Regions from separate parts of the Bittarella sp. HCP28S3_D9 genome, predicted to be linked through region 3. Evidence: predicted binding sites of a transcription regulator. Region 3 holds the regulator's gene; each other region holds the start of a gene.
What was found. The regulator LexA, encoded in region 3, represses DNA repair genes until DNA is damaged. The targets are predictions, from matches to a motif close to CNAACANNTGTTNG.

Region 1: the regulator LexA is predicted to act here: its motif matches at 1,966-1,979, upstream of uvrB (excinuclease ABC subunit UvrB).
Region 2: the regulator LexA is predicted to act here: its motif matches at 2,347-2,360, upstream of ACTNAU_RS06980 (putative DNA modification/repair radical SAM protein).
Region 4: the regulator LexA is predicted to act here: its motif matches at 2,138-2,151, upstream of recA (recombinase RecA).

The regions. Positions count from the first base shown of each region.
Region 1 is NZ_JBQHTP010000012.1:46,288-51,310, forward strand. It holds gene uvrB (excinuclease ABC subunit UvrB) at 1-1,765, opposite strand, end outside; gene ACTNAU_RS07885 (ABC transporter substrate-binding protein) at 2,158-3,468, opposite strand; gene ACTNAU_RS07890 (ATP-binding protein) at 3,487-5,023, opposite strand, start outside.
Region 2 is NZ_JBQHTP010000010.1:39,794-44,816, forward strand. It holds gene ACTNAU_RS06975 (TIGR03915 family putative DNA repair protein) at 178-1,035, opposite strand; gene ACTNAU_RS06980 (putative DNA modification/repair radical SAM protein) at 1,014-2,321, opposite strand; gene ACTNAU_RS06985 (alanine-tRNA synthetase second additional domain-containing protein) at 3,579-4,514, opposite strand; gene ACTNAU_RS06990 (DUF4387 domain-containing protein) at 4,604-4,921, opposite strand; gene ACTNAU_RS06995 (acyclic terpene utilization AtuA family protein) at 4,946-5,023, opposite strand, start outside.
Region 3 is NZ_JBQHTP010000027.1:3,470-8,492, forward strand. It holds gene ACTNAU_RS11965 (peptidylprolyl isomerase) at 1-540, opposite strand, end outside; gene ACTNAU_RS11970 (hypothetical protein) at 717-887, shown strand; gene ACTNAU_RS11975 (hypothetical protein) at 935-1,651, shown strand; gene lexA (transcriptional repressor LexA) at 1,883-2,461, shown strand; gene typA (translational GTPase TypA) at 3,614-5,023, shown strand, end outside.
Region 4 is NZ_JBQHTP010000001.1:132,755-137,777, reverse strand. It holds gene ACTNAU_RS00655 (DUF1385 domain-containing protein) at 1-1,042, shown strand, start outside; gene prmC (peptide chain release factor N(5)-glutamine methyltransferase) at 1,036-1,890, shown strand; gene recA (recombinase RecA) at 2,164-3,309, shown strand; gene ACTNAU_RS00640 (regulatory protein RecX) at 3,313-3,957, shown strand; gene rimO (30S ribosomal protein S12 methylthiotransferase RimO) at 3,947-5,023, shown strand, end outside.

The DNA of each region.
Region 1 (5,023 bases), on a different contig from region 3:
TGGGGACGATGCCGTGGGCCTCGTTGTAGGCCTGCTGAATGGCGCGGCGGCGCTCGGTCTCGCGGATGGCCGCCTCCATCGAGCGGGTGACCACGTCGGCGTACATGATGACCTGGCCGCCGGCGTTGCGGGCGGCGCGGCCGATGGTCTGCACCAGGGAGGTCTCGCTGCGCAGGAAGCCCTCCTTGTCGGCGTCGAGGATGGCCACCAGGGAGACCTCGGGGATGTCCAGCCCCTCCCGCAGCAGGTTGATGCCCACCAGCACGTCAAACTCGCCCAGCCGCAGATCGCGGATGATCTCCATGCGCTCGATGGTCTCGGTGCCGTGGTGCATGTACCGCACCCGCACCCCCATGTTCTCCAGGTAGGCCGTCAGGTCCTCGGCCATCTTCTTGGTGAGGGTAGTCACCATCACCCGCTCCTTGCGGGCGGTGCGCTTTTGGATCTCGGTGTAGAGGTCGTCGATCTGCCCCTCGATGGGCTTGACGATCACCTCGGGGTCGGTGAGGCCGGTGGGGCGGATCACCTGCTCCACGATCTGGGTGCTCTTCTCCCGCTCAAAGTCGCCGGGGGTGGCCGAGACAAAGACCGCCTGGTTGATCTTGCCGTAGAACTCGTCGAAGTTCAGGGGGCGGTTGTCAAAGGCCGAGGGGAGGCGGAAGCCGTAGTCCACCAGGTTTTTCTTGCGGGCGTAGTCGCCGGCGAACATCCCCCGCACCTGGGGCAGGGTCACGTGGGACTCGTCCACAAAGAGGAGGAAGTCGTCGGGAAAGTAGTCGATGAGGGTGTTGGGGGTGCTGCCCGGCGCCCGGCCGGAGAGGGTGCGGGAGTAGTTCTCGATCCCCTTGCAAAAGCCGATCTCCTGCAGCATCTCGATGTCGTACATGGTGCGCTGCTCGATGCGCTGGGCCTCCAGCAGCTTGTCGTGGGACTTGAAGTACTGGATGCGCTCGCGCAGCTCGTCCTGAATGTCGGTGATGGCCCGCTGCATCTTCTCCTTGGGGACGATGTAGTGGCTGGCCGGGTAGATGGCGATGTGCCCCAGCACATTCTTGCTCTCCCCCGTCAAGGGGTTGATTTCGGAGATGCGGTCCACCTCGTCGCCAAAGAACTCGATGCGCACCGCCGTCTCGGTGGAGTAGGCGGGGTAGACCTCCACCACGTCCCCCCGCACCCGGAACTTGTTGCGGGTGAAGTTGACGTCGTTGCGCTCGTACTGCAGGTCCACCAACTGCTTGACCACGTCGTCCCGGCTCCTCTCCATCCCCGGGCGCAGGGAGATGACCATGGTCCGGTAGTCGATGGGGTCGCCCAGGGAGTAGATACAGGAGACGCTGGCCACCAGGATGACGTCCCGCCGCTCCGAGAGGGCGGCGGTGGCCGAGTGGCGCATCTTCTCGATCTCCTCGTTGATGGAGGAGTCCTTTTCGATGTAGGTGTCGGTGGAGGCCACGTACGCCTCGGGTTGGTAGTAGTCGTAGTAGGAGACGAAGTACTCCACCGCGTTTTCGGGGAAGAACTCCCGAAACTCCGAACAGAGCTGGGCGGCCAGGGTCTTGTTGTGGGCCAGCACCAGGGTGGGCCGGTTGACCTGGGCGATGACGTTGGCCATGGTGAAGGTCTTGCCCGAACCGGTGACCCCCAGCAGGGTCTGCTCCTTGTCCCCCCGCTCGATCCCCTCCACCAGCTGGGCGATGGCCTGGGGCTGATCGCCGGTGGGCTGATAGGGGGAGACCAGCTTGAAAGACCCGTTCGTATTTCCCATTTCTGCACCTCCCTGCCGCCCCCGCCGGGCGGGGACGAGATAAACCAGACAAACACTAAAAATCTCAAAAAACAGACAATATAAGACGTGCGTGACCGCCCTTGTCCCCCCTTTTTTCCCCGGGCGGGCAAAGGCGCACACACAAGAACTCGAGTCTATATTATAGCACAGCGGCCCCCTCTTTAAAAGGTTCACAAGGGAAAACATTTGTTTGTAAGAAGTTGAAATTTATATCTATTTTTGCCAAATCGCCGCGGGAAATGCAGGGGCGCCGACCACTGCACAGCAGGGGGCAAGAGGGCGCGGGACTTCGGAAGCAGCCTTCCCCTATTTTCCCACGCAAAAAGCCGGAGAGAGGCTGGACAGGATCGTCCAAGCCCTCCCCGGCCCCCCTACTCGTCCCCGTACTTTCCAATCTGTTCGAGCTGGATGGCGTTGTACTTCTCCGCCGCCTCCTGGGCAGAAAGACCGTCGATCATCTCTAGGCAGAGGGTACGGGTGGTGTCCCAATAGGTGAAGTGCAGGTTCATGTCCTCAATGGGGATCTGCCCCTCCCGGTTGACCAGGGGCAGCAGTCTTTGCATGTGCTCAGCGCCCAGCGGCACCCCCTCCTGCCCCTCCCGCGACGGCAGGGAGCCGTCCCCGTTTGTCAACAGCTCCGCGGCGGTGGCGTCTGTTATATACTCCGCCACCTCCAGCGCCTCCTCCAGGTGTTCGCTGTTGGCATTGACACAGAGGCGGTCGGCAATGGAGGGCAGACAGACCGTCCCCTCCGGGAGAGCGGGCACCCCCTGCACCAAATAGGGCATCCCCTCCCCCTCGTCGACAAAGTACTTCTCCACCCCGCTGCTGAAAAAGGCAAAGGCGACCTTCTGGTTTTGAAAATCCTGCAGGTCAGTGGTGCGGGCCGGAACGCTGTCCACCCCTTCCCGGGTCAGGTCGTCCCCGTAATAGCCCTGATTCAGGAACTCCTCGAACATCTGAAAGCCCTCTAACATGTAGTCGCCGATGGGGACGCTCCCGTCGTTGAGGCCCTCCACCAGCTCGCCGTAATGCTCGGACTGGTAGAGCTTGTAGAGGCCCCTCGCCATCACCGGCACGGTCATGGCGTACCAGCGGTTGACGGCAAAGGGGGTCACCCCGCCCTCTTTGAGCACCTGGCAGCAGTGCATCCAGGAGCTGTAGTCCGCAGGGGGCTCAAGGCCGTATTTTGCCAGCAGGTCGGTGTTCACATACATCCCGTAGGCCGCCATGGTGAGGGGGATGGTGTAGACCAACCCGCCTATTTCCGCCTGCTCTCGCGCCGCGGGGTAGAGGCGGCTGCAGGCCGGCAGCCCGGACAGATCGCACAGATACCCGTTGGCGGCAAAGGACTTGACGCTGTCCGCGTTGACGGTGAAGAGGTCGTCCCCCTGGCCGGACGCCAGACGGCGCTCCAACACCTCGTTGTACCCGTCCTTTATGGAGATCCCCTCCACCTCGACCTGCACGTCGCTGTGGGAGGCGTTGTACTGGTCGATCAGTTTCAAGAATATGTTGGCGCCCTCCTTCTTCTGGGCGCCCATGGGCATGAAAAACGACAGCACGACGGGCTCTGTCTCCTCGTCCAGGCGCATCCCGCTCTTGGGCTCGCAGCCGCAAAGTCCCCCGGCCGCCACCGCCGCGCAGAGCGCGATCGCCATCCCTCTCTTTAGGTGTTTCACCTGTGCCCCTCCCCCTTTTTACTGCAAGAGCTCTCGCAGGATCTCATACAGCTGTTCAAAGTCAACCGGCTTTGATACATGCCCGTCCATCCCCGCGTCGGCGGCCTTCTGAACGTCTTCCGCAAAGGCGTCGGCGGTCATGGCGACAATTGGGATGGCCTTTGCGTCCGGCCGCGAGAGAGCCCTGATTTCGCGGGTCGCGTCATAGCCGTCCATCACCGGCATCTGAATGTCCATGAGCACGGCGCGGTAGTGCCCCGGCTCGCTGGCGGTGAACTTCTGCACCGCCTCTGCCCCGTTTACAGCCGTCTCCACCGCCAGGCCGAAGAGAGAGAGCATCTCCACGGCGATCTCCCGATTCAGGCTGTTGTCGTCCACCAGCAGCACCCGGGTGCCGGCGGGCAGAGCGCGGCTGTGGGAGAGCGGCGCGCCCTCTGTCTGGGGCCCCTCCTCGCCCTGTGCGATTTGAAAGCGCAGCTCCACAACAAAGGTGGTCCCCCTGCCCGGCGCGCTGTCCACCGAGATGGAGCCGCCCATGAGGTCGACCAGCCTCTTGGCGATCGCCATGCCGAGACCGCTGCCCGACCGCCCGGCCTGCCCGCGGTTCTCCTGTTCAAAGGAGTCGAAGAGGTGGGGCAGGAACTCCGCCGCCATGCCGATGCCGCTGTCCCGGATCGTCTGCTTGATTTTCACCCAGCCCGGCTCGTCCTCCAACTCGGCGATCTCCCAGGAGATCGCTCCCCCGTCGGGGGTAAATTTGACGCTGTTGCCCAGAATGTTGATCAGCACCTGGTTGACCCGCAGCGCATCGCCGTAGATGGTGCTGTAGCGCAGCTTGTCGGCCTTGACGGAGAAGGTCTGATCGCGCTCCTCCGCCTGGCTGCGGATGATGTTGGCGACCTTCTGGATCTCCTCCTCGACCCGCAGCGGCTGCAACTTGAGGTGCAGTTTCCCGCTCTCGATCCTGCTCATGTCCAGAATGTCGTTGACCAGGCTCAGCAGATAGCGGCTGGAACTGCTGATTTTCTGCAGCAGTTCTCTCACCCGCGGAGGGCAGTCCCCCTGCAACAGCGCCAGCTCGGTCATCCCCATGATGGCGTTCATGGGGGTTCGGATGTCGTGACTCATGGAGGAGAGAAAGTCGCTCTTGGCCCGGCTGGCCGTCTCCGCCGCCGCCAGGGCGTCGTCCAGGTTCTTTCTGATCTCCCGCTCGGCGGTCTGGTCCTCCACCGCCACGATGTAGCGGTTTTCGGCCTCGTTGCCGCCAACGCGCAGGATCTTCACCTTGAGCCAAAGGGTCTGGCCGTCCGGATGGTTGTACCGGCACTCCTCCCCCACATTTTTGTGCAGCAGTCCGCTCAGCATCTGGCTGGCCGCCCGCCGCAGGGCATCGCTTCCGCAGCGCCCGAAGAACAGCATGGGGTCTTCCCGGCAGACATCGTCCCGAATCCCCAGCACCTGGAGGGAGTTTTGAAAGACCATCTCCATCCGGTGGCGGCGCCCGTTGTAGATCATAAAGACCTGCTCCACATTTTCGGCGATGAGGCCGAAGAGG
Region 2 (5,023 bases), on a different contig from region 3:
GCAGACCGCCCCTCCCCGCTGTTTTTCTCATCTGCAGGCACCGGCCATCTCATCGAGTTTCTTCCTCACGGACACCGCGGCAAAAAGGGGCCCTCTTTTTCAAATGGCCGTCCACCGACTGGCGAGGCACCCTTTGAGAGAACGCTCCAAGCCGAATGATCCGCCCCGTCGGACAGGTCACTCCCCCGCCAGGCGATGGGGAGAACTTCTTTGTGGAGAGGAGGCGTCTCCCCGCTCCGGCCCCTGCAGACCGGCGGCTCTCGCCCCCTCTAAAGGAGGGGCAGACCTGTCCGCCATCTCGCACATCTCCCCCCAAAAGCGCTTGGGCATGTTTCCCCGCTGGCAGCGGGGGTTGACCCGGGCGGCAATGGTGGCGGACTGGTGGTACCCCCGCCACAACTGGCGGTAGAGCTGCTCCTGTGGGGTGTCGGGGGGGAGTTCCAACGCCTTGACCGAGATGATTTTGGCCCGGTGCGGGCGGTAGATCATGGCCATCTGGTGGGTCTTGTCGTGGATCATAAAGGTCTCCTCCGGGTAGCGGTCGCAAAAATGCTCCCGCAGGGCCGGCAGCACAAAGTGTTTGGGGGAGATTTGGGAGAGGAGGGCCCCGTCGTACTCGGCAAAGCGGACAAACCCCAGCAGCAGATGCGCCTCGTTCGACACCGAGAGGGCCATCTTCTGCACCCGGCTCACCGCCTCGTCCCCCAACATGTCGCAGACAGTGGGCCCATAGCGGTAGCCCCGGCAGAGGAAGCGGTAGAGCCAGAGATCCCGCCCCTCCTCCCCGAACAGAAAGGCCCTCTGCACCAGCTGGCGGGCCTCCTCCCCCATCCGCTCGCCGATGGAGCGAAAGACCCGGCCCGCCCGCGCCCTGTCGCTCTCGATCTCCCGCACGGCGTAGAGCCCGGTCTGGCAGTCCTCCCGGCAGACGATGTCCAGGGGCGCCTCCCTCCTGACAAAGCTCTCAAAGACGCAGCAGAGAAAACCGGCAAAGCTGCCGTCGTGCAGGTAAATCAAATCTGGCCGGTCAAACAAGAGACCACATCCTCTCGGGTCACCGGCAGCTCGTCGAATAGGGAGAGCTGTTCCGGCCGGTTTTGGGGGAGCATGGCGGCGCTGCGCTCGGACACCAGGGCGCGAAAGGCGGCCTCCGGACTGATTTTCAGCCCCACCGCCGTCTTCCCCGAACAGGTGATAAAGTACTGGGCCCGCTTGAGCACCACCCCGATTTTTTTGAGCCCGTCAAAGTGCAGGGGGCCCAGCCGCCGGGCCTTGGCGATCCGCTGGGCGCTCTTGACGCCGATGCCCGGCACCCGCAGCAACATCTCGTAGGGGGCGCGGTTGACCTCGACGGGGAAGTGCTCCATGTGGTGGATCGCCCAGTTGCACTTGGGGTCCAGGTAGGGGTTAAAGTTGGGGGCCCGCTCGTCCAGCAGTTCCCCCGCGTCGAAGCCGTAAAAGCGCAGCAGCCAATCGGCCTGGTAGAGGCGGTGTTCCCGCAGCAGGGGCGGCTTAGTGGTCAGGGCGGGCAGGAGGGCGTCGCTCTGCACCGGGGTGTAGGCCGAAAAGAAGACCCGTTTGAGGCCGTATTTGCGGTAGAGGCCCTGGGTCAGCCGCAAGATCTGCAGGTCGGTGTCCGGGGTGGCGCCGATGATCATCTGGGTGCTCTGCCCGGCGGGGGCAAATTTGGGCGCGCCCCGGTAGCGCACCAGGTCGGTCTGGTTCTGGGCGATCCCGCTGGAAATCAGACCCATGGGGCGAAAGATGTCCGCCTTCGACTTGTCCGGCGCCAGCCGCCGCAGGCTCTGCTGGCTGGGCAGCTCGATGTTGACGCTCATCCGGTCCGCCAGCATCCCCAGCTGGGCGATGAGCCGGTCGTCCGCCCCGGGGATGGCCTTGGCGTGGATGTAGCCGCGAAAGCCGTACTCCTCCCGCAAGATCTGCAGGGTCTCGATCATCCGCTCACAGGTGTAGTCGGGGTTTTTGAGGATGCCGGAACTCAAAAACAGCCCCTCGATGTAGTTGCGGCGGTAAAACTGAATGGTCAGGTCGGCCAGCTCCCGGGGGGAAAAGGCCGCGCGGGGGGTGGCGTTGGAGCAGCGGTTGACGCAGTACTTGCAGTCGTAGGCGCAGATGTTGGTCATCAACACCTTTAAAAGGGAGACACAGCGTCCGTCGGCGGTAAAGCTGTGGCAGATGCCCGCGGCCGCCGCGCTCCCCAACTGCCCCTTCCTGCCGGCCCGGTCCACCCCACTGGAGGTGCAGGCCACGTCGTACTTGGCCGCGTCGGAGAGGATCTCCAACTTTTCCAGCAGCTCCATTTCCTGTGTCCCCCTCGCTCTAAAATAAACATTTGTTCTTTTTTATTTTACCCTTCCTCCCCTCAAAAGTCAACCGCTCCGCGCCAAAACGGCCCTGCCACCTTCTTCCTGCCCCTCCTTCTTTTGGAAGGGACAGCCTCTCGCCCTCTTCCCGCAAAAAATCGCAACCAGACAGGGGCGCAAGAGGGTGAGTCCTCTCCTTTTGAACTGCGCGAGACTGACAAAACAGGGGGCAGTCCCTCTCTCCTCCGGCACTCCCTCCCAGCGCCTCACCTGCGCAGGCGCCAGGAGAAAAATTCCCCCTTTTCATTTTTCACAAACGCGAGTAGGCCTCCATCGGCGCAGCTGGTGGTCCTACAAATGCGAGCAAAGCCCCCTATTCTCAAGCTACAACCGGAGGCGCTGATGCGGTTTGCCACCGGCAAAAGACCGCTACTCTGCAGCCCGCAAACCGGTGCATGGGTTCTTTGTGTGTCATTCGGTCTGCCAGTTGGTCTTCCCTGAATTGATGCTGGATACCCCCCTATCTCCTTTGCATTCCCACCTGCAGTGCCGGCGCAGTACCCCCTGACGCTCAAACTGCCGATTTCCATATTTGCAACTTGCACTTCAAACTCGCGCACCGCTCAAAAACAATTCGACCACCTTTTCCCATTGAAAAAATCCCAAAAAACTGGAACCGCTCATTTCAGGTCAAATCCCTGCAAGCATATGGCTCTGGCCGGAGAGCACCGCTGCCTCCACAACTGTTCTCTCTTTTCCCTTGCAAACCTCTCGCATTTTCCCTCTCTGCTCTGTTTTCCCCGCAAGTCGCCTTTCCGCAGTACAAGGAGCCTTCAGTCCTTTTGCGCCGCCCAAGTTCTTTGGGAGCACCCCACATGACCAGATGTTTTTTTCTAAAAAAGGCAAGTGACAAGGCAGACGCCTTGTCACTTGAGTTGCCCCCGATTTACAGTCAAATCGCAGCCGCTAAGAGTTCCTTCCACAGGAACGCGACCCACTCTCTCTTACCGGCTTCCCCTCACAGACAGGGGCCCACACATAGCGTCAGCCATCCCTGCACGAGGGCGCCGCCGGCCCTCCAGAGGGCCACGCGCCGCGGCAGAGAACCGGAAAATTGGTCCCGCATCCGCCCGCAGCAATCCAGCCGCACAGAGGCGCGCCGCCCGCAGCGATCTTGCAGGCGGCGCGCTGGCCCCTTTGTGGGCCCGTCTCCCCGCAGGGAGGGCAGCCCCTGGGAAATACTCGGCCCAGGCGTCAAAAGACGATTTTGTTGAAGTCCTTGCCGCCGGCCTTCTCCCAGTCGCTGCCCACCAGGCCCACCAGCAGGTACCGCCCGGTCATGGGCTCCACCGGCAGGTCCTGCAGCAGGGCGAACTCCTCGATCTCGCCGGTGGTGCGCACGTGCATCCGCGGCCCGGTGCAGTGGTGCAGCTCGTCGCCGATGAGGATGTGCTCCTCGTCGCAGTAGGAGATGGGGATGTCTTTGGCAATCAGCTCGTTGACCTCGGTCTCCAGCCGCTTTAAGTCGATGTCCGGCTTTTCGGCAAAGCTGAGCACAAAGCCGTGCTTGACGTCGCCGTGGGTGTATTTGCCCTTGTACTTGCGCAAAATCAGGTGTTCGCAGAGGTCCTCCGCGGTGTGGGCCATCTTGCGAAAGCGGATGGAGCCAAAGACGATTTTGGTCAAATCCTCCGGCTCGGGGCCGAAGAGGTTGGGCCGGGTGATGATGACCTCTCCCCCCACCCCGATGAGCAGGTGGGCGTTGCGCCCCCCCAAAAAGGGGTAGATGAGGTCAAAGTGCTCCACAATGACCCGCTTTTTCTTCTCGATGGCCTTTAAAATGGCCTCGGCCAACACGTGCATCTGGGTAAAGGCCGACTCGAAGCGGATATCCAGGTGATAGGTGTGGGGGCTGTAAAAGCCCGAGTCGTCCTCGTCCACATCCAGGATGGGGAGGGGGCGGACGTTGACCCCCTCGTCGTCGTTGGTGAGTTCCAGCCCGGGGAACATCCCCTTGACCAGCATGCTCTTGCCCGAGCCCCCCTCCCCCACAATGCCGATGAGCAGGTCAAAGGGGCTGAGGTACTGCTGGGCGATCTGCATCCCCAAATCGGCCATCCGCACGTTGCCGCGGGGGGCGAAGAAGACGCTGTACAGGTGGTTTTTCTGCATTCGATCGGAATAGGGCATGGGGCGCTCCTCCTCTGCAAGACGGCAGGCGCCCCTCACGCGAAGCGCCTGCCGCCATAGCCCGCCGCTGCGGGCCCTCTCTTATTTTTCTACCAGTCAAACTCCAAGTCCAGCAGCGGGGCGTGCTGCTGGGCGCCGTAGACGTCGGTCTCCCCCAGGTCGCCCGAACAGATGGGGCGCTGGATGGTGATCTTGATGGCCTTGGCCGGCTGGAACTCGATGATGTTGATGATCTTCTCCGGGGGGATGTGGTAGAGACGGCAGACCACGTCCTCGTTGATGATCTTCTTCTCACAGGCCTTTTCAAAGCTGGCAAAGTCCTTGAACATGATGTCCAGCGTCAGCTCGTAGGGGCCGGAATTCTTGCTGCGGATGATCTCTGCGAGATCGGTCAGTTTCTGTTTCACAGCTCTCTCCTCCTCATTCTACCATTACAGGTCCACACAATCAACGGCAAAGGGGGCGACGGGGTCGTCGACAGCAATGACGTGATAGATGCTGAACACATA
Region 3 (5,023 bases):
GTCGGTGACCTCCATGGTGCCGCCCTCGCCAAAGAGGTGGTTTTCGACCTTTTGTTGCAGGTAGCTGGTCTGCATCAGCTGCAGGTAGAGGTCCTCGGTGAGGTAGGCGGATGTCATCGCCTCCTGAAAGGCCTCTTCCGAGTCGTAGCTCTCTTTGACAGAGGCCAGCTGGCTGTCGGCGCTGGCCTTCTCCTCATCGCTGAGGGAGAGGCCGTACTCGTCCGCCAGGGCGCGGATGGCGCGGTTGGACTGCAGCGCCTTGAGCACGTAGTCAGAGAGCTGGGCCCTGACCTCGTCCTGCCCTTCCCAGGCGGTGTCGTCGCCGTTGTCATAGCCGTATTTCATGTTGAGGAAGTAGTAGCGGTACTCGTCCATCGAGACCTTGTCCCCGTCGATGGTCATGACCACCGGCATGGAGACGCCCTTGCCGTCCACCACGAGAGGGGAGTTTTTGGCCCCGCAGCCGGTCAGGGCGGCGAGGGTCAGTAGAGAGGCGGCGCCGACGGCGGCGACGCGCTGAAAACGCTGGGAAAGATGCATGTGGTTTCTCCTTTACTCTGTGGTTGGGTACGCCTTTAGCTTACCCAACCAATGTGTAGACTGTGTGAAAAGTGCGAAAATCCTTTGCGAAATGAGCGCCAATCTGCAAAAAAAGCGGATAAACCCCGAGTAATATCCAATCCTGTGGAATTCTGATGGGTGAGTTTTCCACGGCTGTGGAATTCGATGTTGAAAACACCAGTGCCATGGGAATTGTCGCTGCGAGAATTGCGAAAGTTTTCCACACCCAAAGGGCAATTGCAAGAGAACAAAGTTTTTGGTATACTATTTGTAAATATTGCACCAAGACCACCGGCTCTCTGGCCGGGGGAAAGGACTTTTCATGACGCATTACAAATCGACCAGCCGCTCGCGGCGTTTTGCTCTCGTTCCAGTGCTGCTTGCGCTGTTGGGCTCTTTGGCTTTGGCCCTGCCCGCGCAGGCAGCCGACGCCCTCTACCGCTTCACCCACAACGGGCAGGACCTGTTGGCAGTGGGAACGGTCACCTCGGTGGGGGAGGGGAGCATCACCTTTTCCATCAGCGAGATCCTCAAGAGCTCCTCCTCCATCGGCGGCGGGAGCAGCCCCCTGCCCTCCAGTGAGGTCCGCCGCGAAATCAAGGTGGAGAGGGGAGAGGCCCTGCGGGACCTGCAGCCGGGGGACGCGGCCATCCTCTCTTTAAAAAAGAAGATGTGGGGCGGCTTTGTCCTGGACAACGGCGCCTACCGGCTGGACAGCACCGCCCTGCCGGTCCAGGCCTCCACCCTCGCAGGGGAGGAGAACGCCGAGACGGCGGCGGTGACCTTCTTTGTCAACTCCCGCGGGGTTTTTTGCGAGTTTGCCTTTGAGGGGGACGACGGGCGGGTCGCCCTGACCTACAAGGGGCAGGACTACCTCATCTACGACCGGGCGGCCGGGGGGATCCAAAACCCGCAGATACCGGGCACCCCCAACCGCCTGCCCACCGAGCCTAAGGGGGACGACTGGTTTGCCAACTGGCAGTCTCCGGCCGTTCTCATCGGCATTCTGGCGGTGGCGGCCGGCGGGGCGATCGCCCTGCGCGTCCTCTTTAAAAAGAGAAAGCGCAGGCACACCATCTACCTCAAATAGCGGCGGCTGCCGGGCGGGAAGCGAAAAAATGCCGCCAACCTTGCGGGCGGCGGCATTCAAAAGCCTGAGGGGTGCTTTTGAGGAGGATAGTGCAGTCCTAAAAACATTTGCGGCATTGTCTTTAGGCTTGTTTTTATTATAGCCCTGAAGCCCAATTTGTTGTGAATGATATGTTAATAAAAGGTGAAAAAACCTGAGTGATCATTTGAATTTTAGAGAGAGGTGAGAGCCGTGGAAAAGGTGGAGCGAAAAAAGCGGGAGCTGCTGGAATTTTTGTACCGCCAGGTGGGGGAGGGCATCCCCCCCTCGGTGCGGGAAATCTGTGCGGCCATGGGCTTCAAATCGACCTGCACCGCCCACAAATACCTGAAGATGCTCGAGGAGGACGGCGAGATCGAGGTGGTTCACGGCTCAAACCGGGGCATCCGCATCACTGGGCGGCACACCGCCGCCATCCCTCTGCTGGGCACAGTAGCGGCTGGCACCCCCATCCTGGCTCAGCAGGATATAGAGGACTATATCGTCAGCGACCTGCGGGGCGAAGGGCTCTTTGCCCTGCGGGTCAAGGGAGACAGCATGATTGGCGCTGGCATCTTCGAGGGGGACATCATTCTGGTGCAGCAGACCCCTGAAGCCCGCGACGGGGAGATCGTGGTGGCCTTGATCGAAGACGAGGCCACCGTCAAGCGCTTTTATCGGGAGCCGGACGGCCGCGTCCGCCTGCAGCCCGAAAATGACCGCCTGGCCCCCATCTACCCCGACACTGTGGCCATCCTGGGCCGGGTGGTGCGGCTCATCCGCAATTACTGAAGAAAGTTGACAGAGGAGAGGCTGCCCCAGTTTGTTGCTGGGGTGGCCTCTGCATTTTTAGTGCGTTGTCTGCCCTTTTGTTACGGGCTTTGCCTGCGCGCCGGACAGCGCCGTCTTCTTGCGCTTTGCTGCGGGGAGAAAGAGTGCTCTTTGCTCTCCCCCTCAGTGTTGCCCTGTCCTGTACCGGTGACGGGGAAAGGGAGGGACTTTTTCCCCGGTGAGCGCTGACCGCAGGCAAGCACGGGGTGAAGGAAATATATGTCCCACCATCTCTGGCAGCTGTCGGGAGAGAGCGGGCCCGTGCTGAGATGGGGAAAGGCACGCCGCCCTCGGTATCTTGGGGGGATGTTGCACTTCTCTTTCCGCAGGCTTTGTCCTTTGCCCCTGCGCGGCGTCGATGCCGCCTCCCCGCGCTTCGCTGCGGGGAGAGGATCGCGTTTCCCCTACAGCCGTACTGTGCCAGCAGAGAGGAAAGGCCTTTTCCCATGTTGGACCCTGGCTGCAGACAATCGAGAGAGAAGGGAAGCTTTTCCCCCTATCGCTCTCGCTGGCCGTTGAAAGAGGGCAAACTCGGACTGAGATGGGAGAAAGCCGCGCTGGCCTCTACATTTCGGAAGCTGTGCTTTCTTTTTTGGAGATTTTGTCCCTGCGCGCTGTCCGCGCTGCCTCTTCGCGCTTCACTGCGGGGAGAGGCCGGCCTTTTCCCCCGTGCCCCTCCTGTCCGCCCCATGCCGGCGGTGGGGAAAGAGCCCTTTTCCCAGCGGGTTCTGGCAGCGGGCAATCGCGGGGGAAAGGTGTCGACCCTCTCCCCTCACCGGCTGCCGGGGGGGCAGTATGGCCCCTGGCTGAAATAAGGGGAAAGCAGCACTTCTCCCTGCACTTTTGAGGCCCGTGTCCGCCTGTGAAAAGGCGTGCAGCTGATAAGTGGGTAAAAGGAGAAAAGAGAGGCCAGATTTGGCGCTTGCGATGAATTTTTTGACTATTTTTTGTGAGATATTTTTGCTTTTTTAGGCGTGGCGGTGTATAATAAGACAGTTAAAGGGCTTGTACAGCCGGACGAGGGGAGATCACACTTCCGCCGGCTGCTTTTCCTGCCGCGGGCAGCGAGCCAAAACCGTTTGACAGCCAGCCATTCTTGGGGAGGAACACAGTTTGACTAGAAACGATTTGAGAAATATTGCCATTATTGCCCACGTCGACCACGGCAAGACCACCCTGGTAGACGAGATGCTCAAACAGGGCGGCATCTTCCGCGAAAACCAGGTGGTGCGCGACCGGGTGATGGATTCCGGCGCCCTGGAGCGGGAGCGCGGCATCACCATTCTCTCCAAAAACACCTCGCTCTTTTACAACGGGGTCAAGATCAACATCATCGACACCCCGGGCCACGCCGACTTTGGCGGCGAGGTAGAGCGGGTCTTGCAGATGGTGGACGGCGTGCTGCTGCTGGTAGACGCCTTCGAGGGCCCTATGCCCCAGACCCGGTTCGTTCTGGAGCGGGCGCTGGCCCTGGGCCACACCATCATCGTGGTGGTCAACAAGGTCGACCGCCCCGACGCCCGCCCCGAGGAGATCGAGGACGAGGTGCTGGAACTGCTTTTGGACCTGGACGCCAGCGAGGAGCAGCTGCAGAGCACCTTTGTCTACTGCTCTGGCCGGGAGGGGACCGCTTCCCTGGATTACAGCGATCTGGGGGACAACCTGATCCCCCTCTTCAACGAGATCATTGAAAAGGTGCCCGCCCCCAAGGGCGACCCCGAGCTGCCGCTGCAGATGCTGGTCAGCTCCATCGACTACAACGAGTACGTGGGCCGCATCGCCATCGGCCGCATCAAGCAGGGCACCATCAAACAGGGGCAGGAGGTGGTGGTCACCAACTACCACGGCGACCAGACCCCCCGCCGGGGCAAGGTGGTCAACCTCTACCAGATCGACGGCCTGACCCGCGACGCGGTGGACAGCGCCCAGTTCGGCGACATCGTCTGTGTCTCCGGGGTGGAGAACATCACCATCGGCGACACCATCTGCGCCCCCGACGCGCCGGAGCCGCTGCCCTTTGTCAAGATTTCCGAGCCCACCATCGAGATGACCTTCTCGGTCAACGACAGCCCCTTTGCCGGGAGAGAGGGGAAATACGTCACCTCCCGCCAGCTGCGCGACCGGCTCTTCAAAGAGCTGCTCAAGGACGTCTCCCTGCGGGTGAGCGAGACCGACACCACCGAGAGCTTCAATGTGGCCGGGCGGGGCGAGATGCACCTCTCCATCCTCATTGAGACCATGCGCCGGGAGGGGTATGAGCTGCAGGTCAGCACCCCCCGCGTCCTCTTCCACGAGGAGAACGGCAAGCGGATGGAGCCCGTGGAGCGGGTGACCATCGACGTGCCGGAGGAGTGCGTGGGCAGCGTGATGGAGAAGATGGGCACCCGCAAGGGCCAGCTGGTGGAGATGCACCCCACCGGCAACCGGATGCGGCTGGAGTTCCTGATCCCCTCCCGCGGCCTCTTCGGCTACCGCAGCGAGTTCTTGACCGACACCAAGGGCGAGGGCATCCTCAACACCATC
Region 4 (5,023 bases), on a different contig from region 3:
GGTCCGCCGCCCCGACGGGGGGATCGAACTGGAGGTCAAACCCGACAAGCACCTGGCGCGGTGGTACAGCCGGGTGCCCTTTGTGCGGGGCATCTTCAACTTTGTCTCCACCCTGGTGCTGGGCTACACCTGCCTGATGCGCTCGGCCGAGATCTCCGGCGCCCTGGACGAGGAGGAGCCCCCCAAGGCCCCCGCTCCGGCGAACGAGGGGAGCGGTGAAGGGGAGAGCGCCCCGCCGACCGGCGCGGGCGAAGAAGCGCCCCCGACATCCCCCGCCCCGGTGGGCGAGGGGACCGGCAGCGGGTTGGAGACGCCCTCCTCCCCGGCCGCCGTCCCCAACGGAGAGGGCGAGAGCGCGGGCGGGGAGCGGTCCGCGCCCCTACATACCGCCGCCCCGGCGGCGGAGGAGAAAGAGGAGAAGGGCCTGGGGGCCGGCTTCTCGGTGGCGGTCAGCGTGCTGGCGGTCTTTTTGGCCCTGGCCCTCTTCATGGTGCTGCCCACCGCCATTGTGGGGGGACTGGGCAAGCTGGTGGAGCTGGGCCGCTGGCGCACCCCGCTGGAGGGGCTGGTCAAGCTCTGCATCTTCCTGGGGTACATGGCCCTGGTCTCGCGGATGAAGGAGATCCGGCGGATGTTCGAGTACCACGGGGCCGAGCACAAGACCATCGCCTGCTACGAGCACGGCGAGGCCCTGACGGTGGCAAACGTCCGCCGCCACCGCCGCTTCCACCCCCGCTGCGGCACCAGCTTCCTGCTGATCGTCATCCTGGTGAGCATCCTGGTCTCCTCCTTTGTCTCCTGGCAGAGCCTCTGGCTGCGCATGGCGCTGAAGGTCCTCCTCCTGCCGCTGGTGATGGGCATCTCCTACGAGATCATCAAGTACGCCGGCGGGCACGACAACCTCCTCACCAAGGTCCTCTCGGCCCCCGGCCTCTGGCTGCAGCGCCTCACCGTCAAGGAGCCGGACGACTCGATGATCGAGGTGGCGGTGGCCGCCATGGAGGCCGTTATCCCCCAAAACGGGGAGGACGACCGGTGGTAGAGCCCCGCACGGTCCGCGCCCTCTGGCGGGAGGGGGAGGTCCTGCTGCAGGAGCGGGGGGTGGAGTCCCCCAAGTTCGACGCGGCCGAGCTCCTCTGCCACGGGGCGGGCTTTCCCCGGGGCGAGCTGCCCCTGCACCTGCGTGACGAGCTGCCCGCAGCCGCGGCCCGGCGGGTGCGGGCCCTCTTTGCCCGCCGCGCCCAGAGGGAGCCGCTGCAGTACCTGCTGGGCTGCTGGGCGTTTTACGGCCACCCCTTCCGGGTGGGGGAGGGGGTGCTCATCCCCCGGCCGGACACCGAGTGCCTGGTGGAGGCGGTGCTGGCGCGGGCCCCCCAGGGCCCCTGCACCATCGCCGACCTCTGCAGCGGCAGCGGCTGCATCGCCGTCGCCCTGGGGGCCGCCCTCCCCCAGAGCCGGGTGCTGGCGGTGGAGAAGAGCGGGCGCGCCTTCGGCTATCTGCAGGCCAACATCCGCCTGAACGGGGCCGCGAACGTCTGGCCGGTGCGGGGGGATGTGCTGCGCTACCAGGGGGTCTGCCCGCCGCTGGACGTGCTGGTGGCCAACCCCCCCTACATCCGCCCGGAGGAGATGGAGACCCTCTCCCCCGAGGTGCTCGCCGAGCCGCGGGAGGCGCTGGAGGCCCCCGAGCGGGGGCTGGCCTTCTACCGCCACTTCGCCGCCGCCTACCGCCCGGTCCTCCGCCCGGGGGGGTTGCTGGCGGTGGAGATCGGCTGCGGCCAGGGGGCCGAGGTCTGCGCCCTCTTTCGCGGCCAGGGCTACGAGGGGGTGGCCTGCCTGCAGGACCTGGGCGGCCTGGACCGGGTGGTGCTGGGCCGGCGGCCAAAATAGAAGAAGCAGGGGGCTGCGGCGGGGCCGCAGCCCTCTTTTTTTGCCCTTTGGGGGGCGGGCGGCCCGGGGAGCCGGTTTTTTCTGCCAGGGGCGGCAAAGGCTGCTGAACGCTTGCGGCAGCGGGAGAAATGCAGTATAATAGCTCTGTAATGGCAGTCGCGGCCCGGGCGGCGCGGCCGTCTTTTTTGGAACTGCTGTCTGCGCCATGCCCGCCCCGGCGGGAATGGTTCTATTTTTATCAACAGAGTGAACGAACGTTTGGGAGGACGATCCATGGCGGAAAAGAACAAGGCCAAGGAGACGGCTCAGGAGAGCCGCCAGAAGGCGCTGGAAACAGCTCTGGCCAACATCGAAAAACAATTTGGCGCGGGCGCTGTCATGCGCCTGGGCCAGCACTCCACCCTGAACATCGAGGCCATCTCCACCGGCAGCCTGTCGCTGGATATGGCCATCGGCGTGGGCGGGGTGCCCCGGGGCCGGGTGGTCGAGATCTACGGCCCGGAGAGCTCGGGCAAGACCACCGTGGCCCTGCACATCGTCGCCTCCGCCCAGAAGGAGGGGGGCACCGCCGCCTTCATCGACGTGGAGCACGCCCTCGACCCGGTCTACGCCGCCGCCCTGGGGGTCGACATCGACGCCCTGCTGGTCAGCCAGCCGGACACCGGCGAACAGGCCCTGGAGATCTGCGAGGCGCTGGTGCGCTCCGGCGCCATCGACGTGGTGGTCATCGACTCGGTGGCGGCCATGGTCCCCAAGGCCGAGATCGAGGGGCTGATGGGCGACAGCCACGTGGGGCTGCAGGCCCGGCTGATGAGCCAGGCCCTGCGCAAGCTCACCGGCATCATCGGCAAGACCAAGTGCGTGGCGGTCTTTATCAACCAGCTGCGCGAGAAGATCGGCGTCATCTACGGCAACCCCGAGACCACCGCCGGCGGCCGGGCGCTGAAGTACTACGCCTCGGTGCGCATCGACGTGCGCAAGGCCGAGACCCTCAAGGTGGGGGGCGAGTTCGTGGGCAACCACACCAAGGCCAAGATCGTCAAGAACAAGGTGGCCCCCCCCTTCAAGATCGCCGAGTTCGACATCATGTACGGCACCGGCATCTCCAAGGAGAGCGAGATCCTCGACATCGGCGTCAACATGAACATCATCCAGAAATCCGGCGCCTGGTTCAGCTATAAGGGCGAGCGGCTGGGCCAGGGCCGCGACAACGTGAAGAAGTACTTTTTGGAGCACCCGGAGGTGGCCCAGGAGATCGAGGCGGCCATCCGCCAGAACGCGGCCGAGGCCGAGAAGTCGCTGATGCCCAAAAAGCCCGCCGCCCCGGCGGACGCCCCCGCCCCTGCCCCGGCCCCCAGCGCCGCCCCCGCCCAGCCCGCCCCCGCCGTGATGGACATCGACATCGAGGTGGAGGACTAGGCCATGTCCGAGTGCGGCGAGATCACCGGGCTGGAAAAGACCAAGCGGGGCCGGTACAGCGTCTTTGTGGACGGGGAATTCCTCTGGTCGCTGGACGGGGAGACCCTGCTCAAGAGCCGGGTGCGCCCGGGCGCGGTGCTGGAATACGCCTATTTGGAGGAGGTCAAGGCCCAGTCCGACGCCGTGGGCTGCCGGGAGAAGGCCCTGACCCTGCTGGGCCAGCGGGCCTATGCCCGGGGGGAACTGGTGGAGCGGCTCTGCCGCGACTGGCCCCGCCCCACCGCCCGCCAGGTGGTCGCCCAGCTGGAGGAGGCCGGCCTGGTCAGCGACGGCGACTACGCCTTTCGCCTGGCCGACGAGCTCTACCGCTATAAGCACCTCTCCCGCCGCTTCATCGAGCTGGAGCTGCAAAAGCGGGGGATCGCCCCCGCGCTCTGCCGGGAGGTGCTGGACGCCGGCGGCTTTGACGACGGCGCCAGCATCCGCGCCCTATTGGAACAGAAGTACGCCGCCCGCCTGGGCGACCGGGCGCAGCGGCAGAAGGTGCTGGCCGCCCTGGCCCGCCGCGGGTTTGGCTACGGCGACTGCCGGGCCGCCATGGAAGAACACGACACCGATTACGAGACAGGAGACCCTTATGTCGATTAATGTGGGAATGGTCTCGCTGGGCTGCCCCAAAAACCAGGTAGACGGCGAGATCCTCTTAAACCTCATCCAACAAGACCCCGAGTTCGCCCTGCAGGGCGACCCCGAACAGTGCGACGTGGTGCTCATCAACACCTGCGGCTTCATCGACGACGCCAAGCAGGAGTCCATCGACACCATCCTCGAGTTCTGCGCCCTCAAAGAGACCGGGCGGCTGCGGTGCGTCATCGTCACCGGCTGCCTGGCCCAGCGCTACAAGGAGGAGATCCTGCGGGAGATCCCCGAGGTGGACGGGGTGGTGGGCATCGGCTCCAACGCCGAGATCGTCTCCATCATCCGGCGGGCCCTGGGGGGCGAAAAGGCCCAGTCCTTCGGCAGCGAGTACGACCTGCCCCTGGGGGGCGGCCGCATCCTCACCACCCCGGCCCACTACGCCTACCTGAAGATCTCCGAGGGCTGCTCCAACCGCTGCACCTTCTGCGCCATCCCCTACATCCGGGGGGACTTTCGCTCCCGCCCCATCGAAGAGGTGGTGCAGGAGGCCGGCGAACTGGCCGATTTCGGGGTCAAGGAGCTGATCGTCATCGCCCAGGACACCACCCGCTACGGGGAGGACCTCTACGGCGAGCCCAGCCTGGCCCGGCTGCTGCGGGAGCTGGTCAAGCTGCCCTTCCGCTGGATCCGGCTGATGTACTGCTACCCCGACCGGATCACCGACGAGCTGCTCTCCATCATCCGCGACAGCGACAACATCGTCAAGTACATCGACATCCCCCTGCAGCACACCAACCGCGAGGTGCTGCGGCGGATGGGCCGCAAGGGGGACGACCGCTGGGTGCGCTCGGTCATCGAGCAGATCCGCCGCGAGGTCCCCGGGGTCTTTATCCGCACCACCCTGCTGGCCGGTTTCCCCGGCGAGACCGAGGAGCAGTTCGAGGAGCTCTGCCGGTTTGTGGACGACATGCGCTTTGAGCGGCTGGGCTGCTTTGCCTACTCCCAGGAGGAGGGGACCCCCGCCGCCCGGCTGGACGGCCAGCTCGAGGAGGAGGAGAAGCGGGCCCGCGCCCAG